Regions from separate parts of the Pseudomonas sp. BIGb0164 genome, predicted to be linked through region 2. Evidence: predicted binding sites of a transcription regulator. Region 2 holds the regulator's gene; each other region holds the start of a gene.
The links. The regulator FliA, encoded in region 2, starts transcription of late flagellar genes. The targets are predictions, from matches to a motif close to CTAAAGTTTNNNNNNNNNNNGCCGNTAA.

Region 1 (2,180 bases), on a different contig from region 2:
CTGCTGTGGATCAACGACGGCCTGATGGCCCTGTTCTTCCTGCTGATCGGCCTGGAGGTCAAGCGCGAGCTGCTCGATGGCCACCTCTCCAAGCCGTCGCAAGTGGTGCTGCCCGGTGCAGCGGCCATTGGCGGCATGGTGGTGCCGGCGCTGATCTACTGGGCGCTGAACAAAGGCAACTCGGCCGCCCTGGCCGGCTGGGCGATCCCCATGGCCACGGACATCGCGTTCGCTCTGGGCGTACTGGCCCTGCTGGGCAAGCGCGTGCCGGTATCGCTGAAACTGTTTCTGATGACCCTGGCCATCATTGATGACCTGGGCGCGATCATCGTCATTGCCCTGTTCTATTCCACTGACCTGTCCGGTGCCTCCCTCGCCGGCGCGGCAGCCTGCCTGATCGCCCTGATCGCGATGAACCGCCTTGGCGTGATCAAGCTTGGCCCCTACCTGATCATCGGCTTGATCCTGTGGGTCTGCGTGCTCAAGAGTGGCGTGCACGCCACGCTGGCCGGCGTGACCCTGGCGTTCTGCATCCCGATGCGCACCAAGAATGCCGAGCCTTCGCCGTTGCTGACCCTGGAACACGCCCTGCACCCCTGGGTGGCCTATGGCATCCTGCCGCTGTTCGCCTTCGCCAACGCCGGTGTCTCGCTGACCGGCGTCAGCCTGGACAGCTTCACCCACCACGTACCGATGGGCATCGCCGCCGGCCTGCTGATCGGCAAGACCGTCGGCGTGTTCGGCCTCACCTGGCTTGCCGTGAAGACCGGCCTCTCCGCCCTGCCTTCGGGCGCCAACTGGGGCCAGGTCTTCGGGGTGGCGATCCTGTGTGGTATCGGCTTCACCATGAGCCTGTTCGTCGGCTCCCTGGCGTTTGTGCCGGGTGTCAGTGAGTTCGCCGGGGAAGACCGTATGGGCATCCTGACCGGTTCTATCCTGGCAGCGTGCATTGGGTATGCGGTCACGGCGATGGCGAGTCGCAAGAAAGCCTGAGCCTGTTCGGGAGCCGGCTTGGCTGGCTCCTGAGTGACGCCCTGCAACATCGGACGTGAATAAAATGCTCGTTGTCAGCTGCTGTGAATGACGCATGGATGACATAGCAATGTTCACCTGAGGCCCAAATACCTCATACACGAAACCTCAACCGCTCACCCGGTTGAGGTTTTTCTTTTTCCGCCGCCACCCGCAACATGAAACTTACCCACCCAGCCCCCACCGCCCCTAAAGACTTCACGCCCACCGCCGACTAGCTGGTGTGGCGCCTCGACTGTCCCGGCCCGGGACGCCCGACTTTGCTCTTCAACGCGTTTTCAGCCCGAGCGTAAACCCCATGTTCCTGAGAAATATAAGAATCGCGGCCAGAGCCTTCATCGGCTTCGCTGCTATTGCGTCACTGAGTGTGTTTCTCGGTCTGTTTGCGCTCAAGCAGATCGGCGAAGTCCAGTCCCAGGCGGCCGACATCCAGAACAACTGGATGCAGCGCGTCAGGATACTGGCCCTGGCCAACGCATCGCTCGACCGTTTTCGCCTGGGTGAAATGGCGCACATCCTGTCGTCCAGCGATGCCGATATGCAGACCTACGAAGACAAGTCCGCCGGTCGCCTCAAGGCCGTCAAGGAGCAGTTGACCCAGTACGCGGCGCTGTTGCGTACGCCGGAGGAAAAATCACGGCTCGAGGTGTTCAACCAGAGCCTCGAGGCGTACGCGAAAAACCATACCGAGATGCTCAAGCGCTCGCGCTCAGGCGACAAGGCCGGCGCGCGGGACTTTCTCAATAGCATTCGAGAAAGCTATGAGCAGATGACCAAGAATTTCGACCAACTGATCGACCTTGCCAACAAAGGCGCAGAACAGGCCGGCATGACGTCCGTCGGTGCTTACCAACATGCGGTGAGTGGCATCACGCTCGTGATCCTGTTGGTGAGTGGCGGCACGGTGCTGGTGGCCTGGTTACTGACGCGCAGCATCACTGGCCCGATCATCGAAGCGGTGCATGTGGCCGAGACCATCGCCAAGGGCGACCTGACCCAACCGATCACCCCCACGGGCAACGACGAAGCCACGCGTTTGCTCAGGGCCCAAGAGGTCATGCGCAATAACCTGGTACAGACCCTGCGGCAGATCACCGGCTCGTCCAGCCAACTGGCGGCGGCGGCCGAAGAGCTCAATGCCGTCACTG
Region 2 (2,180 bases):
AGGTAAAGAAATAAAATGGGCAGCATGCATCCCGTACAGGTGATCGCGGTGACCGGCGGCAAAGGTGGCGTCGGGAAAACTAACGTGTCAGTGAATTTGTCCCTGGCCCTGGCAGAGCTTGGCCGTCGCGTCATGCTGCTGGATGCTGACCTGGGGTTGGCGAACGTCGACGTTCTGCTGGGGCTGACACCCAAACACACCCTCGCCGATGTGATCGAAGGCCGTTGTGAGCTGCGCGATGTGCTGCTCCAGGGCCCCGGTGGCATTCGGATCGTGCCGGCGGCCTCGGGCACCCAGAGCATGGTGCACCTGAGCCCGGCGCAGCATGCCGGCCTGATCCAGGCCTTCAGCGATATCGGCGACAACCTCGACGTGCTGGTGATCGACACCGCCGCCGGGATCGGCGAGTCCGTGGTCAGCTTCGTGCGCGCAGCGCAAGAAGTGCTGCTGGTGGTCTGCGACGAACCCACCTCGATCACCGACGCCTACGCCCTGATCAAACTGCTTAACCGTGACTACGGCATGAACCGCTTCCGCGTGCTGGCCAACATGGCCCAAAGCCCGCAGGAAGGGCGAAACCTGTTCGCCAAGTTGACCAAGGTCACGGATCGCTTCCTCGATGTCGCCTTACAATACGTCGGCGCAGTTCCTTATGACGAGTGTGTGCGCAAGGCCGTGCAAAAGCAGCGTGCGGTCTATGAAGCGTTCCCTCGTTCGAAGTGCGCACTGGCGTTCAAGGCCATTGCCCAGAAGGTCGATACCTGGCCGTTGCCCGCCAACCCACGGGGGCATCTGGAGTTTTTCGTCGAGCGATTGGTGCATCAGACGAGCGCAGGACCCGTGCTATGACAGCGACTGGCTACAACGCGTACAAGAAGTCTGCCCGTGACAGCCAGGGCGAGTTGATCGAGCGCTACGCGCCGTTGGTCAAGCGTATCGCCTATCACCTGCTGGCACGCCTGCCGGCCAGCGTCCAGGTCGAAGACCTGATCCAGGCCGGCATGATCGGCCTGCTCGAAGTGTCGACCAAATACGACGCGAGCAAGGGTGCAAGTTTCGAGACGTATGCGGGTATCCGTATTCGTGGCGCAATGCTCGATGAAGTGCGCAAAGGCGATTGGGCACCGCGTTCGGTGCACCGCAATACGCGCATGGTCAGTGATGCAATTCGCGCAATTGAAGCAAAAACCGGTCGTGACGCTAAAGATCATGAAGTTGCGGCCGAACTCCAATTGAGTCTCGATGATTACTACGGGATTTTGAACGATACCTTGGGCAGCCGCCTGTTCAGTTTCGACGACCTGTTGCAGGACGGCGAACACGAAGGGCTGCACGAGGACGGCGCGAGTGCACATCTGGAGCCGTCGCGTGACCTGGAAGATGAACGCTTCCAGGGTGCGTTGGCGGACGCGATCGCCAATTTGCCGGAGCGTGAGCGACTGGTGTTGGCGCTGTACTACGACGAAGAGCTGAACCTCAAGGAAATCGGTGAGGTCCTGGGGGTCAGCGAATCGCGTGTCAGCCAGCTGCACAGCCAGTGCGCAGCCCGCTTGCGGGGGCGATTGGGAGAGTGGCGCGCGCGCTGACAGGCAGTGTGGGGACACTGCAGACGCTACCGTGAAAGCCAACGCTTTCGCGGGTTCGTACCGTGGTGCCCTGGGCAGTCCTTTTTGTGTAACGCCTGTTGATTGAAATGGCGCGTCCAGGTGCTGGGCGCGTTTAAGACTGCTTGGAGGTCGAATTGGACAAGAACATGAAAATCCTCATCGTTGATGACTTCTCAACGATGCGGCGGATCATAAAAAACCTGTTGCGTGACCTTGGGTTCACAAACACGGTCGAGGCGGATGACGGCATTACAGCGATTCCGATCCTCAACAGCGGGAGCATCGACTTTCTGGTAACCGACTGGAACATGCCGGGCATGACCGGTATCGATTTGCTGCGCCACGTGCGTGCTGATGAAAAACTGCGCAGCCTGCCTGTGCTGATGGTGACCGCCGAAGCCAAGCGTGAGCAGATCATCGAAGCCGCCCAAGCCGGGGTGAACGGTTACGTGGTCAAGCCATTCACTGCGCTGGCCTTGAAAGAGAAGATCGAGAAAATCTTCGAACGCATCGGTCATTGATGCTGCCACGGGGGAGCTATGGAGCATAAAGAAACGTCACAGGGAGACTTCG
Region 3 (2,180 bases), on a different contig from region 2:
CCAGGGCTTTGCTGACCTGGGCGGCAAACGCCGAGCTGCCGGCCAGCTCGCTGATGTTTTTCAACACCACCGGGCTGTTGATGCGCGAGCTGTTGCTGATGATCTTGCCGTCGCCCTCGACGATCAGCATCTGGCCGCCGATGTCTTTTTCCTTGCTGGCCACCAGCTCGTTGAAAAAGCCCAGGGTCACGTCGATGGTGGCAACGCCGTAGGCCGCGCCATCGCGCTGGATCGCCATGGCGCAGTTGGTGCGCGGCTCCTGGCTGGCGTCATCCTTGTAGGCCGCCGCCCAGGCACACTGGCCACGTGGCGAGGCGAGGCCGCCTTTGTACCAGCTCTGGTCGTAGTAGTTGGGCGCGGCGTCGCTGTTCCAGAAGGTGTTCACCGTCAGCTTGCCCGAGGCATCGCGGTGCCAGAAGGTGCTGTGCTTGTTGCGCCCCGGGGTGCGCTGGTTCGGCAATGGCCAGATGCCGCCGCCGAAGACTTTCAGCTCGCCATACTGGTCCACCAGGCCCGGCAGGACCTTGTCGATGGCATCGCTGTCGAGCAGGGGAATGGTCTGGGTGATGCTGCGTTGCTGGGCTTGAACCTTGTTCAATTCGCCCTTGATCTGTTCGGCCACCTCGGCGATGCGGTTGAGCACCACCTGTTCTTCGGTGTGGCGCAGCGTGGGCGCGACCAACTGGCCGATACCCACGACGGTCAACACGAATAACACCAGGACGAACAGCACCAGAAACAGGGTATAGCGGGCTTGGATGGAGCGCAGTGGGGGCATGGGGTCGTCCTTACGAAGCGTTTATTATTCACGCGGCTTTCTTGGAGCTTCGTAGGGCTATCGGCTTGGGTGTCAGGAGCTTTAGGTACGTTCGTACAAGAAAGTCGAGGCGCCGTTTGCCGGCGCCTCATTCTGATGAGGGGGTCGCTCTTTGAGCGCAGCAGCGCTGACTTTTGGCGTTACAGGCCTCGACCCTGCGGGCTAGGGACAAGCTGGTGGAATTTTCGTAGTGGCTTGCCCATTTCTTCATTCAGAGCGTTTTCTGTGAAGTGCTTCGGGTTGACCGTCGTGGGCGGGGTAGAGGGGTCATCATCGAGATCAAAAGGTGTGGCGCTATTGGGTACACCAATAGCCTGGTACTCTAAGTTATTGGTCAAGTTTTTGCTGTCTGAGTCGTCCTTGGTGGACGGATCGTCGACTTTGCTGCGCCCTCTCAGGAAGGTGCCCTTTGCGCCATTCCAGGCGTGGGCTATTTCATGGTAGAGCGCTGTCACGGGAATAATCGTATTTCCGTTATGTTCCTCGATGATCGACCGCTCGTCGAAGTTAATGACGCCGCGGTCAGCGCGAGAACCGGCTACGCCATCGGTGATTCGCCCAAGGGCCGACAAATCAACCTTTCCTTTACCCTCGGCTCTCAGAGCATCCAAGGCCTTACTGCCAAAGTCGTAACCGGAGGCACCAAACCCGATGGGATTGATGCTGACACTGGCGCCATTGGTGTCAGCGAGCTCATCCATCTCGGCGAGGACCTTCTGACCATTAGGCGAACTACGGAAGAACTCCAGATCATCGGCCACGCGTTGCTTGAAGTTTTCATCACCGGTTACCGTAAAACCCCGCTCGCCCGCGTTGCTGGTTGCAACGGGGGTAAAGGACGAACCCCTGTTGCGGTCAAATTCATCGTTGATCTTCGCGTAAATGCGGTCGTGGGCGTGGTTGTTTCGTATCTTGTCCCGGCCTTTACCGGTATAAAACGTCGTGCTGTCATGCCCGACAAGTTCATCATCACCGTTGCCACCGTGCAGGACACTATGCCCGTTGCCTGCGAAGAGTTGGTCGTTGCCGTTGCCCCCGTCCAGGTAATTTTGCTTTTGTTTTCCCCCCGCGCCCGCGTAGAGACGGTCGTTGCCATTGTTGCCATACATGACGCTGTTACCGGTGCCGCCGATGAGGGTGTCATCACCTTCATTGCCTTCGGCATAGCCCAAGCCGCTGCCCAGGCGCAGCGTATCGTTGCCAGCTTGACCGTACAGTCGCGTTCTTCCGCCTCCCGCTTGAATATCATCGTCGCCGTCATCCCCGTACACATCGACACGAAGCATTACATCCTGGTCGATCGTAATTTTGTCGTTGCCGCCCATGGAGTCGATCGCCAGCCCCGGTTGCGGGCCTTTTTTTT
Region 4 (2,180 bases), on a different contig from region 2:
GCAGAACCGGTGGCCATGGCCAGGTCAAGAATCGGGATCGTCGCCCCGCGGATGTTGGCAACGCCACACACCACCGGGCTGGACTTGGGCATGATCGTCAGCTTGGGACACTGCAGCACTTCCCGCACCTTGAACACGTTGATGCCATATAGCTGCTTGCCGTCCAGGCGAAAAAGCAACAACTCCAGGCGATTCTGCCCTACCAGCTGTGTGCGCTGGTTTACTGAATCCATTACACCTGCCATGCCCAGACTCCTACGCTAAAACCTAAGGGGTACGACGCGTACCCAACATTAAACGGCACGAGCTTTGCTTTTTATTGGTCATGAACCTTAAAACGACAGTTTCCCGACGCCTTGCTCCGCAGCGACTACGCAGCTTCCTATGTGCGTCGCTGGCATTGCTTGCCATGGGCACAGGGGCCACGGCCCGCGCAGATAACGTCACCTTGCCTGATCTACTTATCGGCGTCACCCAGGGCTTTCTTGAGTTCACTGTAGAAGATTATCTGGCGACCACCCAGACGCCCGGGCGCTACGAAATCCAGGTCAACCAGCTGGACCCCCGCCTGCGCATGCCGGCGTGCGACAAGGAATTGACAGCCACCCTGGAAAGCCCGGCCCAGCCGATTGGCCGCGTGACGGTAAAAGTACGCTGTGAAGGTGCGTCGCCCTGGACGGTGTTCGTGCCGGCGCAGGTCAAGCTGTTCCGTGACGTGGTGGTGGTGACCCGCCCGCTCAAGCGCACCGGCATCATTGGTGACCAGGACGTCGCCCTACGTGAACGGGATATCAGCCTGATCAACCAGGGCTACCTGACTTCGCTGGACCAGGCCATCGGGCAGAAATTGACCCGACCAATGGTCACTGACCAGGTGATAACCCTGGTGCATCTGGAGCAGGCCGAGGTTGTGCGCAAGGGCGACCAAGTGGTCATCTCTGCCAGCAGCGGCGCGCTGAACGTGAAAATGCCCGGGGAGGCGCTGTCCAACGGCGGCATGAGCGAGCAGATCCGCGTGAAAAACCTGAATTCCAACCGCGTGATCAAGGCGCGGGTGACAGCCCCCGGTCAAGTCGAGGTGGCTTTATAGATCACTGGTATCGGACGCCAGCTTTTCCTACACTGTGCGCCAGACGTTCGCGCAAACAGGTTTATTGTCAATCGAGCCTAAAGTTTGTCCGGGTATGGCCGAAAACATGGCAAGCGTCCAAATACCCAGAGGTTTTTTATTATGGTCATTGATTTCAGCCGTTTGAATAACGCCCAGGCTTTGCCCGGTTCTACGCGCACCAGCGGTGCCAAGGACAGCGTAGATGCCAAGTCCCAGCCCCTGCCCGCCAAGGCAGAGCAGGCCGGTGCCAGCCAAAGCGGGGAATCGGTACACCTGAGCAATGAGGCTCAACAGTTGCAGAAGGTCACTGACTCGCTGCGCGATCAACCGGTAGTCAACAAAGCCCGTGTGGCCGAGTTGAAACAGGCGATCGCCGATGGCAGCTATAAAGTCGACAGCAACCGTGTAGCCAGCAAGCTGCTTAACTTCGAAGCCGAGCGCTAGGCAAAGGCCTGCGCAGGGCTTTTGGACGCTTAAAACCCAAGGCCAGCCATGCACCACGACGAACATTTGCTTCAACTGATCATTGACGATCTGGCGCCGACGCAACATTTGCTCGAGCTGCTCAAAGAAGAGTCCCTGGCCTTGTACGGCCGGGACATGCGCTTGCTGGAGGAAATCCTCGCACGCAAGCAGTCGCTGATTGTGCTGCTGGAACAGCATGGCAAGAAGCGCAGCCAGATTCTCATCAGCCTGGGCCTGCCGGCTGATCACGACGGCCTCGCACAGCTGGCCAGTCACTCCTCGGTCGGCGACCAACTGCTGGCACAGAGCAACGCCCTCAATCTATTGCTCGCCCAGTGCCAGGAAGCCAACCTGCTCAACGGTCAGTCGATCCAGCTTCAGCAAGCCACGACCGCCAACCAGTTGCGTATACTCCACGGCGGAGAGCCTCCGGCCCTCTACAACGCCCAAGGCTCCACCTCGCGCCTGGTCAAGCCAAGCACTCGCAGCCAAGCCTGACGCCGGTTTTCAGCGCGCCCTATCCAAGGCGCGCTACATGCTGGCAAAATGCCTGTTCTTGCGTGAAGTCGTATTTTGTCTGGAGATGGAAGAACCGTGTTCAACG

Region 1: a site for FliA is predicted at 1,222-1,249, ahead of M2394_RS04600 (methyl-accepting chemotaxis protein). Genes of this name have one in related genera too.
Region 3: a site for FliA is predicted at 836-863, ahead of M2394_RS02500 (methyl-accepting chemotaxis protein). Genes of this name have one in related genera too.
Region 4: a site for FliA is predicted at 1,168-1,195, ahead of flgM (flagellar biosynthesis anti-sigma factor FlgM). Genes of this name have one in related genera too.

What each region holds. Positions count from the first base shown of each region.
Region 1 covers NZ_JANUEA010000002.1:141,046-143,225, forward strand. The annotation lists gene nhaA (Na+/H+ antiporter NhaA) at 1-993, shown strand, start outside; gene M2394_RS04600 (methyl-accepting chemotaxis protein) at 1,331-2,180, shown strand, end outside.
Region 2 covers NZ_JANUEA010000007.1:397,488-399,667, reverse strand. The annotation lists gene fleN (flagellar synthesis regulator FleN) at 16-849, shown strand; gene fliA (RNA polymerase sigma factor FliA) at 846-1,586, shown strand; gene M2394_RS20530 (chemotaxis response regulator CheY) at 1,754-2,128, shown strand; gene M2394_RS20525 (protein phosphatase CheZ) at 2,147-2,180, shown strand, end outside.
Region 3 covers NZ_JANUEA010000001.1:584,644-586,823, reverse strand. The annotation lists gene M2394_RS02500 (methyl-accepting chemotaxis protein) at 1-778, opposite strand, end outside; gene M2394_RS02495 (M91 family zinc metallopeptidase) at 958-2,180, opposite strand, start outside.
Region 4 covers NZ_JANUEA010000005.1:317,547-319,726, forward strand. The annotation lists gene M2394_RS15715 (chemotaxis protein CheV) at 1-245, opposite strand, end outside; gene flgA (flagellar basal body P-ring formation chaperone FlgA) at 326-1,090, shown strand; gene flgM (flagellar biosynthesis anti-sigma factor FlgM) at 1,232-1,555, shown strand; gene M2394_RS15730 (flagella synthesis protein FlgN) at 1,604-2,074, shown strand; gene M2394_RS15735 (flagellar brake protein) at 2,171-2,180, shown strand, end outside.